2 regions of the Paenibacillus sp. P46E genome follow, and region 2 is predicted to be linked to the other one. Evidence: predicted binding sites of a transcription regulator. Region 2 holds the regulator's gene; the other holds the start of a gene.
The links. Region 2 encodes NrdR, which represses ribonucleotide reductase genes. Its sites were predicted from a motif close to AACACNATATATNGTGTT; they were not measured.
Positions count from the first base shown of each region.

Region 1 (7,516 bases), on a different contig from region 2:
GAACTTATTGATCATATTCTCCAAATAGATTCCGCTTATCTTTCCGCAGCCAATAACAGCTGTCTTTACTTGTTGGAATGATGTCAAAGCTCTACCTCCTTTGTTAATATATGAAAGAACAGCTGTAAAATACAGATGTTCTTTCATATAGATTTGTACTTAACTTTCGTACTATTTAGATTGAAAGAACTTATCCAATGCTTGTATTAAAACGTTGTGATCATCATCATCCCTAAGTCCGGATGCACATATAGAACCTACCAGCAGTCCATTCTTTAATTTCAAAGGAAACCCGCCACCGCTTAGCGCAAATTTCCCCGGATCCAGAGCAGCAAAGGTATGAGATTGTGTTAGTCCCTTGCCCAGCATTTTGAGCATCATATGCTTACTGCTTAATCCGAAGGCCATTACCGTATTTCTCTTGCCGGCAATCCAGGTTTCCTCATGGATTCCTCTTCCTTCAGGATAAAACCGGAATACAACAAAATTACCCAAAGCCGCTTCAATAGCTACTGGCCTGTCTAATTGAAGGCTTATTCCCTTCAAATACTCACCCAGCTGACAAATATCCTGTTGTGTGATCTCTTCAAACTTATATTTGTCTTCTTGTTCTTTACACATTTGCAATAAAGCATTCCGGGAATCATCTAACATGCATGTCCCTCCTTTGAATCATGACTATTCTTTTACCATCGAATCCTTAAATCCAAACAGATAAGTTAATACCAGGCCTAGGCCGAAAGCAATTACGGCATTTAATAGTACAGGTACTCCTCCGATAGCATAAAGGGCTGGTAATGTCAGAATATTAATGCTCATAATGGAAGGCCACATCACCTTTCCAAATGCCATGGCGATGCCGCTTATGCCAGTAGCCAGACAAGAGATAACGAATGGTCTCTTGTATTTCAGCGCAATACCATATATCGCCGGTTCTGTAACGCCACCTATCAGTGCTGTAACAAACGCCGGACCAGCCAGTTGTTTAATGGAAGGTATTTTCGTTTTGATCCATACTGCTAGTACTGCCCCTGCCATCGAGAAGGTTGCCCCGGTAACAAGTGGTAAAAGCACGTCACCACCGTAGATCGAAATGTTGTTCATGACGATTGGCAGAAGCCCCCAATGCAACCCAAACATAATCATTACTTGCCATAAGCATCCGAAAACAAAAGCTGTAAGGGCTGGAGATATATCGATTAATCCCACTAAACCTTTAGCAATTACGTTACTGATCTCGCTCGTAATAGGTCCAATTACAATCAAAGAAAGAGGTACAACAATGACTAAAGTAAAGAATGGATTAAGGAAAAATTGGACAGACTTGGGTACAAATTTCTTTAATAGCGCTTCTAATTTACTCTGTCCGTAAACAGCTACTAAGATTGGGAGAACAGACGATGAATAGTTAATCATTACAACTGGAATCCCGAAAAATTCTACATCTCCACCTTGAAGGGCCATGATGGACGGGTAAAGCATTGTTCCTGCAATGATACCGGCTACATATTTATTGGCTTTAAATTTCTCCGCTGCCGAGGTGGCAAGGTAGAACGGCAGGAAGTAGAAGAACGCATCCCCAATAGCATACAAAATGGTGTATGTCGTACTTTCCGTCGACAACCATCCGAAGGTAGTAGCCATAATTACAAATGCTTTCAGCAGTGCAGCGCCGGCCAGCGCACCCATTATTGGCATGAATATACTTGAAACTACATCAATGTAGAGATTTACGGCTCTAGTAAATACATTTTTCTTTTTCTCCTCAGGAGGGGGTGATGCTGCTACCCGGTCCGCACTTTCACTTTCCCCCTGCTCTTCATCGTCTTTGAAGACTCTGCCTGTCACTTGTTCGAATGATTTCATCACTTCCCCAACATGAGGGCCAATGACAACCTGATGCTGATTGCTGGCAATCAGTACTTTGATAACGCCATCAGTTTGCTCTAAACCAGATTTATCAAATTTAGTGCTATCGTGTAATTTGAAACGTAGCCGGGTCATACAATGCACCAAGCTTTCAACGTTGTTGGCACCCCCAACTTTTTCTTCAATTTGTTTCGCTAATTGTGTGTAATCTTTCCCCATAACTCCCCCGCCTTCCTTTACTCAAACCGGATGTATAACCTCGCCTAACTTAGTGCAATTTATAAATTGAAGCCCTTTCATAATGTTTACAAGCTTAGATTATCACCATTGAACGTTCAAAATAAGATCAAAAACACAGTTTTTTATTGACCAAATCGTTGTTTTATTGTGTACAGAAATACACTATTATATGATAATTTACAAAAAAATAGGATCAGCATGAAGATCCCTCCACTGATCCGTTTGTCTAGTGCCCCCTCAGACGACCTAATCTTATTTAGTTTTCTAGTAGCTGCATAACGCTTGATCCTGTGCCTCCAGCAAAAATAGGGCTGGATCGTTGAGGCCAGCCTTGCGCTATCGAAGGTTACTGCCTTTCAGTACTAGTTATTATGAAGACATTTTTTTCGAAAAAGATTCTCTTTCTTCTGTCTACCATTTAGTCGAATTGCATAATTTGACTAGTAAAATAAACGACTTCGTTGCGGTTGCATAGAACTGAGTAGCTATCTTTAGCGGCCCTTCAGCAAAAAGTCTACCCATATTTATGCTGATTGCAGGAAAAGCAGACACATGGATTTGTTCATTTAGTGAACCCATAGCAGCAATATTTAAGAGGTGATACATGTTCTGCGCACATTAACCCACCCAAAGATCGGGAATGAAGTATTCGGTTTACGGCATGTCAACACTTATTTCCACAGCCCCGCTCTCAATCGAAAAAGCAGCCTCACAATCGAGGCTGCTGAAAGGTAATAATCTGAATTACAAATGGTTCCAGAACGTAATATCACTAATCGGAAGACGGGCAGAAGGATGACCTTCTACTGCTGCTTTACCAATCGGCATAATAATAGTTGGTGCAAGGTTCGCCGGAATATTCAGGAACTCTTTGAGCTTCTCGCGATCGTAGCCGGTCATTGGCACTGTTCCATAGCCTTTTGCTTTTGCAATAAGCATAATTTGCATAGCTACAAGACCTGCATCAAATACGGCAACCTCATGCTGTCTTTCTTTCCATGTCGAACTGTACAGCTCGACGGTAGCATCAGTAAATTGCTTTGCGAGTTCAGCACTCATGTAGCCTGCGTCTACAGCCAGCTGGTTTATTTGTTCTGATTTCTTGTACATTTCCATATCACCCAGAATTACGATTACTGCAGAAGAGTCCACAACCTGAGCCAGCTCCAATATTTCTTGCAGCTCTTCTTGCGGAATTTTGAAGCTTGGATCATACTGGCGTACGGAATAACGTTCATTCAGCACCTTGAAAAAGTCGGTGTTTACTGCTGCTTGTGCTTGGATTGTCATTATGGTTATATCTGTGTAAAAATACACTCAGTTAAGGGCTTATATTTTAAAGTGACTTTATTTTTGTCTCCTCACAAAAAAACAGCATGCAGCTAATATAGCAGCATGCTGTTTAAATACAAAACAGGTTTTCACAAATAAATATCATTTAATTGCAAAAGTCATTTAAACGTGTATTTTTATTCACCATGAAAGAACATATATTCAACATCCATGAGCCACTTATCGCAGCTTTTGTGATCCCTCACACATTTCCATTATGCTGTCCTTCAGTTATCCTTACCCGCACCGGCTATATCCGCAATTGCTGCAGGTCTTACATCCTTCGATGTTAATCAGCGAGGCGCTGCCGCAGGATGGGCAGAGGTCACGGGAGGCGGTGGCGTGGCTATGTGCACCGTGGCCGCCGTGACCGTCATCCGTGGAGGCCGCCGCTGGCAAGCTTGAGTTCAATTCTGCATTCAAAGCTTCATTGAAATCAAGCTCCAGAGTAGCCGCGATTGGAGCAGGCACATCGTCTTCATGGGCGTTGTTCTGCACATGGGTTTCCAGAGCTTTGGCTACTGCGTCGGCGATGGACTCGACACGGTTCGCGCCGAAGCCGATGGCGCCGGAGCCGCCGATGCCTTTGAGATGCTTAATCAGCAGCTCAACCTTCTCACCATGGTCGCCGTAGCGGAGGAACAGCGAGCAGACACGGCCCAGCGCTTCAGCCATGGCGAAGACGTCGGAGCCGGCCTTGCCGACATTCAGGAAGATTTCGGCCGGAATGCCATCCAGGTCGTTAATGGTGATATACGCCATACCGAATGGCGTGTTGATCTTATAGGTAGCGCCGCGCAGGACCTGCGGGCGTTTTTTGTATTGTTTGTCTCCGCTGCCTGCGGTGCTGGCTTGCGGTGCTGGAGCTGCCGCTACAACTGCGCTGGCTGTTACAGCCGGTGCAGCAGGTTCAGCGGCTGGAGCTGCGGCTTCCGCTGCCGGAGTTTCCTTCTTGTCTTCCTTCTTCGACGTTTCCAGAATCTGTACGTCACGGCTGCCATCACGGTAAATCGTTACGCCTTTGCAACCTAAATCGAAGGCCATTTCGTACAATTCTGCCGTTTCCTCAACGGTGAAGTCGGACGGGCAGTTCGCCGTCTTGGAGATCGAACTGTCCACCCAGCGCTGGATCGCCGCCTGTGCGCGGATATGATCCTTCGCTGACAGATCCATCGAGGTTACGAAGTAGTCAGGAAGCTCTTCACCCGGATGGGCTTCCAGCCATTCCTGGGCAATCGGCACGAACTGCTCGTCGTAGCCGAGACGGCTCTGACGGAAATATTTGAAGGCGAAATACGGCTCAATGCCGGTCGATGTACCTACCATGGTACCCGTGCTGCCAGTAGGTGCCTGGGTGATCACGGTAACATTGCGCATGCCGTGCTTGCGGATGGATTCACCGACTTCAGGATAGGTTTCGGTGATGTTTTTCATGAATCCGCTGAGCAGATATTTCTCAGTGTCAAAGGCCTGGAACGAACCCTTCTCGCCGGCAATTCCGGACGAGGCCAGGTAAGCTTCGCGTGCCATGAAACCGTAGAGCTTGTCCAGGAACTCCAGGGATTCCGGGCTGCCATAACGGATGTTCAGCTTGATCATCAGCTCGGCCAGACCCATGGTGCCCAGACCTACACGGCGTTCCAGCTTCTGGTTCGCTTCATTTTCCGGGAAGTGATAAGGAGTCTTGTCGATAACATTGTCCAGAAAACGGACAGAATAACGGGTGGTTGTCGCCAGATCGGCCCAATCTACATCATGATTCTCCGCGTCATAGAACTTGGAGAGGTTAATGGCGGAAAGATTGCATACGCCCCAGCCCGGCAGACCCTGCTCGCCGCATGGATTGGTGCAGATGATCGGGTTGAAATACCAGCTGTTGGACATCTGGTTGTAGTACTCCATGAATACAACACCCGGCTCCGCCGATTTCCATGCCGATTCAATAATGGTGTGCCATACCTCACGCGCCTTGACTGTGCGGTAAGGAATCACGGCCCGGCCGTCGGCCTTCCATTTATCCAGATCGCCGTCCCAGATGGTATCGTAATCCGGATCTGTCGTATCCGGGAATACCAGCTCCCAGTCCAGATCTTCCTTCACTGCTTTCATAAAAGCATTGCTCACGCATACCGACAGGTTGGCGTTCGTCACCTGACCCATCGTCTGCTTCACGGTAATGAAATCAACCACATCAGGGTGCCAGTCATTGATCATCAGCATCAGCGCACCGCGGCGGCTTCCGCCTTGTTCAATTAGTCCAGTGGTGTAGCTGAACAATCCGCCCCAGGATACGGAGCCGCTGGATGAGCCATTGACGCCTCTTACGATAGCGCGGCGCGGGCGAAGCGAGGACAGGTTGATGCCTACACCGCCGCCGCGTGCCATGATCTCAGTCATTTCGGACAGCGTCTGCATAATGCCCCCACGGCTGTCTTTTGGCGAAGGGACGACATAACAGTTGAACAGGGTCAGTTCTTCACTTGCCCCGGCACCTGCTGCAATGCGTCCGCCCGGAACAAGCTTCCAGTCATCCAGAATAGACCGGAATTTGCCTGTCCATTCTTCCTGAAGCTCAGGGGTTTTCTCTACTGAAGCCATAGCGGATGCGAGCCGGTCCCACATTTCTTCCGGGGTCTTCTCTATGTTAAGTGTAAGCTTCTCCACATCTGATTGTACGAGCTCTCCACTGCGCGTTTTTACGGTTACCGTACGGCCGTTCCGTTCAACAATTTCTCCGACTTCCTTGGTAGGGAACTTCGGATCGTCTTTTGTCAGCACAAGCACAACATCGCCTACCTTGGCATTGTTGTTGTCTGCATCCTTCCAGGCATAACGGTCCAAAAATATTTTTTCGCTCAGACCTTCAAGACGCTGTTTGCGTTCCACTGTACTCAATAGAAAAACCTCCCGGATATTGTGATATGTAAAACTCTCCAAATGGAAACGGCTTCGCTGTCCTTTTAAAGGGACGGAATCCGTTTCAGCGAGAAATATAAGGATCGGCAAGCCTTACGGAGCGGTATAATCCTCATATTCCAACCGGAACTCGGCGGATTGTGACTGCACCCGGCTTGGACGCAGAAAGATCCTCTTGTCAATAAAAAATAACCGAAAATCGCCCGGTGTAATCAAAATTTCAAGCATTTGTAACAATATATTGTGTCAGTCAGCTTTTCAACTATACCACATATTGTGTGGAAGGTCTTTTTCGAAAATAGGAGCCTCTCAGCGAAATTTCGGCAAAAGATGGCACATTTACTCCCTCTTGCTCGCTATTTTACAACATCGGACCGAAAATAGCAGGTTATGAAACCTTTCTTTTAAGAGCATACTACTGCTACACATTCCGATATGAACCAAGCGCCGGAGGAGGCTGCAACATGACGCAATTATTCCGTAATCCATTACCGGAAGAGAACCCGACCAACGAAAGTGTGCTGCCTGTACCTCTGTCATTCGAGCGAAAATGGCTGGATGAATTAGAGTCAAGTCTGGAGAAGGGCGGACCTTGGGGCAATTGGAGACTATCCCGGCTCGCCATTGAAGGAGAGAAATCCGGGCTTGTAACCAGCTTTGATGAGCTGCAGTGTATGAAGCATCTGTCCGGGCTCTCCCCGCTCCCCCACCAGCTCGATACCGCTCACAAGGTACTATTCCAAATGTCCGGGCGCGCCATCCTCGCCGATGAGGTAGGGCTTGGCAAGACGATTGAAGCCGGGCTCGTGCTCAAGGAATATCTGGTACGGGGGCTTGTGACTAGGGTCCTCATTCTCGTTCCTGCATCACTAGTGCTTCAATGGGTACGCGAGCTGAACACCAAATTCGGCATCTCTGCAGTAGCCCAGAAGAAAGCCTACTCCTGGGATAACTCTATTGTAGTCGCCTCTATGGATACCGCCAAGCGGGATCCGCATAAGGAAATATTGCTGAATCATGAATACGACATGCTGATTATTGACGAAGCCCATAAACTCAAGAACAAGAAATCAACTAATTATCTCTTCGTCCAGCAGCTGCGCAAAAAATATTGTCTCCTGCTCACCGCCACGCCGGTTCAGAATGATCTGGGTGAGTT
Region 1 covers NZ_LVYZ01000099.1:33,452-40,967, reverse strand. Annotated here, with positions in the region: gene A3849_RS30270 (Gfo/Idh/MocA family protein) at 1-87, opposite strand, end outside; gene A3849_RS30265 (heme-binding protein) at 172-654, opposite strand; gene A3849_RS30260 (PTS transporter subunit EIIC) at 679-2,088, opposite strand; gene A3849_RS30255 (nitroreductase family protein) at 2,854-3,399, opposite strand; gene A3849_RS30250 (adenosylcobalamin-dependent ribonucleoside-diphosphate reductase) at 3,679-6,336, opposite strand; gene A3849_RS30245 (DEAD/DEAH box helicase) at 6,822-7,516, shown strand, end outside.
Region 1: a site for NrdR is predicted at 6,588-6,605, ahead of A3849_RS30250 (adenosylcobalamin-dependent ribonucleoside-diphosphate reductase). Genes of this name have one in related genera too.

Region 2 (7,516 bases):
CGTCCCTCCTGCCGCATTATTGTAGCTGTAGATCAGCGAATTCGCTGCTGCTGCTCCTGCGGCTCCTACGATTCTGCCACCCCCGCTTGCGTCGAGGTAATAGGTCAGTTTGGTCTCATCGAGCACTGCGCTTGCCTGTGCCAGATTGATCATTACAGCATTACTGGCCACCTTATCCAGTTCAGTTGACGTAAGATAAACTTGCTTGTAGTCACCGGAATTATCGAAGGTCAGATGGAATGCTCCGGAAGGATCCGCATACACGGCCTGGGTAACCGGAACAGTTCCGGTACCTGGAGCACTTAAATACATGGAGACATATGTAGAGGAAGTAACAGAGGATATATCACCTGTGATTGTACCCACCGAGCCTTGGCTGGTGAACTGAATGTTCTGGCCAAGCGGTTGTGCGCTCTTGGTAATTACAACAGCAGGAGTTGCTGAGTTCCTTGGTGTAAGCACGGAGGCCGCAACGAAATCCGTACTATTATTATTGGTGTCCAGGCCAGCACCTTTGCCGGGTCCGGAGTTGCTGCCATCCTCGGATTTTCGTTGTGCACTGGTAGTATTGCTTAATGCACCGAGCTTAGCACCTTCAAAATCATTGGCGGCACCGTAGCCCAAGAAATCTACAACAGCAGGATCAGCAACACCCGTGATGGCAGTCTGCGTGTTTGTAAGTGCCACTTTGCCATCTCCGGCAGCCAAAGCGATGGTGCCTGTAACATCAGGCGCGGGAAGATCCGCTGGTGAATTAGTACCCTTCGCTTCTTGGATCAGCAGGAAGCCGTGAGCTTGAATTACCTTCCCTGTTAAACTAGTAATAGTTGGCGAGGTTCCCGTAGCAACGGCAGAGAATGTTCCTGCCTTAGAAGCATATTGAACGGCATAACCATCCAGATTAACCTCACTGTCTGTAGGATTGTATAATTCAATGAAGTCATAAGAATAGGGGGCTCCGCTATTCCCTCCCCCGCCATATACCTGGCTAATCACAATATGCGGCGAATCTATCGAAGCAGTCGCTGAAGCCCGGGACATCATCCATCCTTGCGGGAATACGGACAACAAGAGCAGGAGTACGGCTAAACCCAAGCTTGTCCTTTTTCTAAATCGGTTGAATCGGCTACTACGAAATTCCATGAATAAAATACCTCCTCTTGTGCTATAAGCTTCTTCCAACGGCACCCTATGAAAGGACGTGAGACTCCTTGCTAGATTAACAATAAGCATGCATTGTAAAAATTATATTATTCGATTGTATTAATTTTGTAAAATTTAATTTTTAACCTTACATAGGCATATACACCGAAAATAATTATTCGCTATAATAATGGTTATGCGACTTGCAGCAATTCTACTGCTCAACTAATAGGGAGGGACCTCTTTGTCATCTCGTAATTTCCGATCCAGCACACTTCATGGATTCATTCTCATCACAGCACTCATCGTTTCAGTTGCCTTCTCCAACCAACTGGCATCGGCCCATGCCCTCAGCGCCAGCTATACTACAGTTACTTTTGACAAAGACAAGACCGATTTCAGCTTTTCCTTAGACGTCATTTCTATTCTTGAAAGCATGGATGTAGATACCAATGGAGATGGAATTCTTCAAGAGGACGAGCTTGAGCGGAACAAGCATAAATTAGAAGAGTGGATCGGCGACAGTGTCGTTCTTGAAATGAACGGGAGCGAGCAGGCCGGAGAGCTTCTGGGCATCAGGCTTGATCAAAAGAGCGATAAAGAGGTAGTGACCTGGCATTATGCCTATCCGGCGTTCGAACCTGGACAAACGGTCTCTATTCTGGATGGCCTCTACTCCCAGACTACAAGTTCTCCCTATGTCAATCTAATCACTGCGCACAACGGGAGTCAGGTAAGTGAGACGGTTCTGCAGGGGAAAAGCCGGACATGGACCATGCTACTAACCGAGGATCAGCAGCAGCAGCAATTGACCTCTTCGTCCAATTCATCCAATCCGCAGACACAGAGCCCTTCCTCTCCAAATGACGGTAGCAGCACTATGAGCACTACGTCTGATTGGTTCTCATTCTTCAAATTGGGGATGAATCACATTTTGACCGGATATGATCATCTATTGTTTCTGTTCGCCCTTTTATTAAGAAAGCAAAAGCTTAAACAGTATATTTCCATTATCACGGCATTTACTTTAGCGCACAGCATCACATTAACTCTCGCAGTCCTGGGCTGGATTAGCTTACCTTCACGGTTAGTGGAATCGGCCATCGCCTTGAGTATCTGTTATGTAGCCCTGGAGAATATTTTCCGTAAAGAAATACGCTTCCGCTGGGTGGTCACATTCTTATTCGGGCTTATCCACGGTATCGGCTTCTCGGGTATTCTGCGCGGAATGAACCTGCCCAAAACCCATTTAGCCGTGGACCTGATCAGCTTCAATCTAGGGATTGAATGTATCCAGTTAGGCATTGTGCTGCTCCTGCTTCCAATCCTCATTTATTTTCAAAAAAAGAGCTTCTTCAAGCCCACTGTCACCTATGGTTCTTGGATAATTACCACCCTTGGGGCTGTATGGCTGGTTCAGCGGCTGTTTGGACTACTGATATAACTCAAAAAGAAATAGACCGCCCTCTCGCAAAGGATGCGGTCTATTTCCTGACTGTACTTCCGAAACCCGCCACGCTTTCCCAGACAACAAAAAAACGGCATTTCTGCCGTTTCTTTAAGATGGACTCTCAGGGGCTCGAACCCTGGACAAATAGATTAAGAGTCTACTGCTCTACCAACTGAGCTAAGAGTCCGTATGATGTTATTGGTGGAGCCAAGGGGGATCGAACCCCTGACCTCATCGCTGCCAGCGATGCGCTCTCCCAGCTGAGCTATGGCCCCATGAAGCGTTTTAGAACTACAATATGTATTCTAAAAACTGACTCTGTCCGTAATGTTTATGTCACTTAGAAGTTAATTTGTTTCGTAGGCGACTTCTATATAATATAAAATTCCGGACTCTGTGTCAACACTTTTCTCAAAAAAGTTTTTGGATTGATCCTCTGCCCGTCCGCTGAAGGATTTAGGAGTAGCAATAAACCACCTTACAGTACGGCGGCTTATTGCTTCACAGGGAAAATTCCATACAGCTTGCAGGCTAAAGAGAGAACGCTCTCACTCCACATAGCATACCCTCAGCAGCTCTCTATAATCCCTCCAGCTCTCCAGTACTCTTGGACAAGAGGCCTTTCAGCTCCTTCATGAACATGTTGATGTCCTTGAACTGCCGATAGACGGAGGCGAAGCGGACGTAAGCGACTTCATCTACAGGGTAGAGCTGCTCCATGACGAGCTCACCGATCTGACGGCTCTCCACTTCAGCCAAGGCGATCCCGCGCAGGGACTTCTCAACTTCGGAGACGATGACCTCCAGGCGCTCGACGGAGACTGGACGTTTCTCGCAGGCGCGGATCAGGCCGCGCAGGATTTTATCGCGGCTGAATTCTTCGCGGCTGCCGCCTTTTTTGATCACAATCAGTGGCGTTTCTTCGATCATCTCAAACGTGGTGAACCGCCGGCTGCATGACTCGCATTCCCGCCTGCGGCGGATTGACTTATTTTCGTTGGCCGGACGGGAGTCCAGCACTTTGGTATTCGTGTGATCACAGTATGGGCATTTCATAAGCTTAATCACTTCCTTTTGCAATATAGGTGTCGTCCCGTTCCGGCAAGGAATCCGGCTTCGAAGCGCTCATTCTAATTTCCATAAATCACCGTTTATTTGTTGTTATGAAGATGGCAAGTCCAGCACATAATACTGTTACCAACCGATAGGAGGTGAACAGTAATGAGCCAAAATAACAGCTCCAATAACCTGGTAGCTCCAAATGCACGCGGTGCCTTGGATCAACTGAAATACGAAGTTGCCCAAGAACTCGGTATCACGCTCTCCCCAGATGGATACCAAGGCAATAAAACTTCTTATGAAAACGGTTCGATCGGTGGTTACATCACTAAACGTCTTGTAACCCTGGCTGAACAATCACTGGCAGGTCAGTTCAAATAAACATTTCTCCATAAGTATGCCGAGAAGTATTATTCGACTTTCGGGTCGTGTAATACTTCTTTTTTGCATGCAAATGTAGGGTTGCTACACTCTAGAATTCATTATAGATCTCTGTGTACTGTTCGTAATAATAAATGACACGCTGCACATAATGACGGGTCTCGCCAATCGGAATATCCTTCACTGCCGCCTCGCTCCCGTCCCAGTCCCCTTCATCCAGCCATCGCTGCACCTTGCCTGGGCCAGCGTTGTATGCGGCAATAACCGCCGTGCGGTTGCCGTCAAACTTGCGGGACAACGAAGAGAGATACCAGGTACCCAGCTCAATGTTAGCGGAAGGCTCTTCCTTAAGCCTGTCCAGCGATACATCCGGGAGCTTGGCCTTTTCGAGCGCCCACTTGGCGGTATCCGGCATCAGCTGCATAAGACCTATGGCGCCTTTTTTAGATTCACGTCCGGTTTTATAATTCGTCTCAACCCGGATGATTGCCGCCACAAGGAACGGATCCATCTCATAGGTAAGACTGTGCTTGCGGATCTCATTCTTATAATAAATGGGATAAAACCAGGACATCCAGTTCGTACTCAAGAACAGAATGGCTGTAAAGCCTACAAACAGCAGGAGCAGCACTCTTTTTTTACGCAGCCATTTCATGATAGACCCAGCCTGTCCCATAAAGCTGCAACCTGCTGCCTTGTATCATCCAGATTACCCCTGTTGTCGATAACATAGGTGGCTTTACTACGCTTCAGCTCAATGTCCATTTGGGCATTCAATCTGCCTTCAGCCTGCTCCATCGTGAGCGTATTGCGTTCCATCAGACGGTCCAGCTGAAGCTCACGGGGAACGTAGACCACGATTATTTCCTGAAACAGATTGTCCAAACGGGATTCGTACAAGAGCGGAATATCTACTATAACCAATCGCTGGGGATTATCCTGTTCCAATGCATACATCTGGTTTTTAATCTCCCGGCGGATCGCCGGATGTGTCAGATCATTCAGCTTCTGCCGGGCCTCAGGATCGTGGAAAACGATCTCTCCAAGCCTGGCCCGGTTCAGTGTTCCATCCGGCTGCAGGATTTCTTCTCCAAACTCTTGCACGGCAGCGGCCAGCACCGGAGACTCCGGAAGCATTACCTCTCTGGCAATGACATCGGCATCCACCAGTCGCGCCCCCTTATCCACAAAGATTGCGGATACGGTGCTTTTTCCGGAGGCAATGCCTCCGGTTAAGCCCATAATCATGTACTCACCTCATAATAGCTTCATTATTCCCATTGCAATTAATAATAACGCAGGCAGTAAGGCAGCATGCCTCATCCAGTAGCTGCCTGACAGCTTCAGCCCCGTCTTCATCCCGAGCAGCAGAAAAGTTCCGCTAAAGAGGGCAATCATCAGTGATGTAGAGACCGGACTGAATCCCAGTAATGCTGCTCCAAGGCCCGCACCGAATGCATCCAGCGACAGTGCAATTCCAAGCACCATCGCTTCCATAGAGGATATGCTGCCGGAAGCATCCATATCGGCGGAAGAAGGTGTGCGAAGAATCTGGATCACGACTCCAAGATGCCGCAGCTCCAGCGAGAAAACCGCCGATTTAGGCGGTTCTGTGTCCACTGCTTCCAAGGAACCCTCATAACCAGGGCTCTCGGCAAGAGCAGCAGCAGTCTCCCGTCCAGCAGCCCCGTCAGCCTTCTCGCTATCAGCATCTGAACTATGCTCTTTTTCCTTCTGCATCAGCATCTGGAACAAAGACCAGCAGCCCATCAAGACGAGAATAACCGCTCCAATACTGGATGCGGCATGAGGAGAAACCACCTTGGCCAGCAGCACACCGACCTGCATTGAGACACCAATGACGATCCCCGAACACAGCGAGATAATCAGGATCGAGAGCAGCGGTATTTTCATTTTACGCAGCCCATATGTAACACCAACACCAAAACCATCCAAACTCAGGGCAAACGCCAGCAGCAGCAGTGAAAAAAATGGGCTGAACACCCGCAATCCCTCCCGTGAAGAACCGGCAGCCCGCCCGGATGGCTCCGGGCAAGGCTCCGTTCGCTCTAATCAGCATTCTTCACACAGTATATGGGCGGGACAGGTATTGAGTGCCTGACTTTTATTGCTGTATGGACAATATTAGCGTAAAACCGGAAGTACAGCAGTGCCAAATCTTACGATGTAACGCTTACTTTATGATCCCTTTTTGCGGCTGGCAGTTTGGACAATAATGCGTGCCTCTGCCGCCCACCACACTTTTCTCGATCAGTGTGCCGCAGCTCGCACAAGGCTGATCCTTGCGTCCATAGATAAGCAGCTGATGCTGGTAGCTTCCGCTCTCTCCCTGGCCGTTGACATACGATTTCACCGAAGATCCTCCTGCATTCACAGCCTCAGTCAACGTTGCGACAATAGCATGATGCAGCTGATCCAGCTGACTTCCGGTAAGCGACTTGGCGCCCGTTTCCGGGTGAATACGGGCACGGTGCAGCGCTTCATCTACATAAATATTTCCGATGCCGACCACATATTCCTGATTGAGTAGCAGCGGCTTAATTTTGGTGCTTTTGCCTGAGACGATTTCCTTGAACCGTTCCGGTGTAAAAGATGGCGCAAGCGGCTCTTCTCCCAGCTTCTTCAGCGGCAGCAGCAGTAAATCCTCACCCGGCTGAAACAGATGCATGGTGCCGAACTGGCGCACATCCGTGTACCGCAGCTCCGTACCATCCGTAAAATGAAAAATAACATGGGTATGTTTGTCCAGCGGCTCATCTCCCTGATAAAGACCGTAGCGGCCCTCCATCCGCAGATGGGATACCATAACAAGGCCATCCAGTACAAAGCGTAAAAACTTTCCTCTGCGCTCCACTTGTACTACAGTATGGCCAGCCAGCATGCCCGCAAAAGCCTGAATATCGTCTGGACGTTGAATGATCCGCGGCAGCCGGACGGTGACGTTCTGTATCTGCTTGCCCGTAATTAAGGCATTAAGTGTTCTTTTGACAGTTTCTACTTCCGGTAATTCCGGCATAATGACTCACCTCCCCTTCATTATACCGGATATACGATCCTTGCGGGGGGGCTATTTCGCCTCATACCAGTTGCTTCCATAACTTACCTCTGCCTTAAGTGGCACCGATAGCTTCAACGCTCCTGCCATTACTTCCGGCAGCAATTGTTTCATCAACTCCAGCTCATCTTCGGGTACCTCGAACACCAGTTCATCGTGTACCTGCAGCAGCATGCGGCTTTTTAGCCCGCGCTGGTGCAGCGCCTTGTCCATGTGAACCATAGCCAGCTTGATGATATCTGCCGCTGTCCCCTGAATTGGGGTATTCATCGCTGTACGTTCGGCAAAAGAGCGCAGATTGAAGTTCTTCGCATTAATCTCCGGCAGATAGCGGCGGCGTTCCAGCAGCGTGGTCACATAACCCTGCTTGCGGGCTTCTACTACAATATCGTCCATATAACGGCGTA
Region 2 covers NZ_LVYZ01000034.1:69,967-77,482, forward strand. Annotated here, with positions in the region: gene A3849_RS11205 (S-layer homology domain-containing protein) at 1-1,143, opposite strand, end outside; gene A3849_RS11210 (HupE/UreJ family protein) at 1,388-2,587, shown strand; tRNA gene A3849_RS11215 (tRNA-Lys) at 2,708-2,780, opposite strand; tRNA gene A3849_RS11220 (tRNA-Ala) at 2,793-2,868, opposite strand; gene nrdR (transcriptional regulator NrdR) at 3,173-3,649, opposite strand; gene A3849_RS11230 (alpha/beta-type small acid-soluble spore protein) at 3,815-4,033, shown strand; gene A3849_RS11235 (lytic transglycosylase domain-containing protein) at 4,125-4,688, opposite strand; gene coaE (dephospho-CoA kinase) at 4,685-5,281, opposite strand; gene A3849_RS11245 (manganese efflux pump) at 5,291-6,037, opposite strand; gene mutM (DNA-formamidopyrimidine glycosylase) at 6,228-7,070, opposite strand; gene polA (DNA polymerase I) at 7,122-7,516, opposite strand, start outside.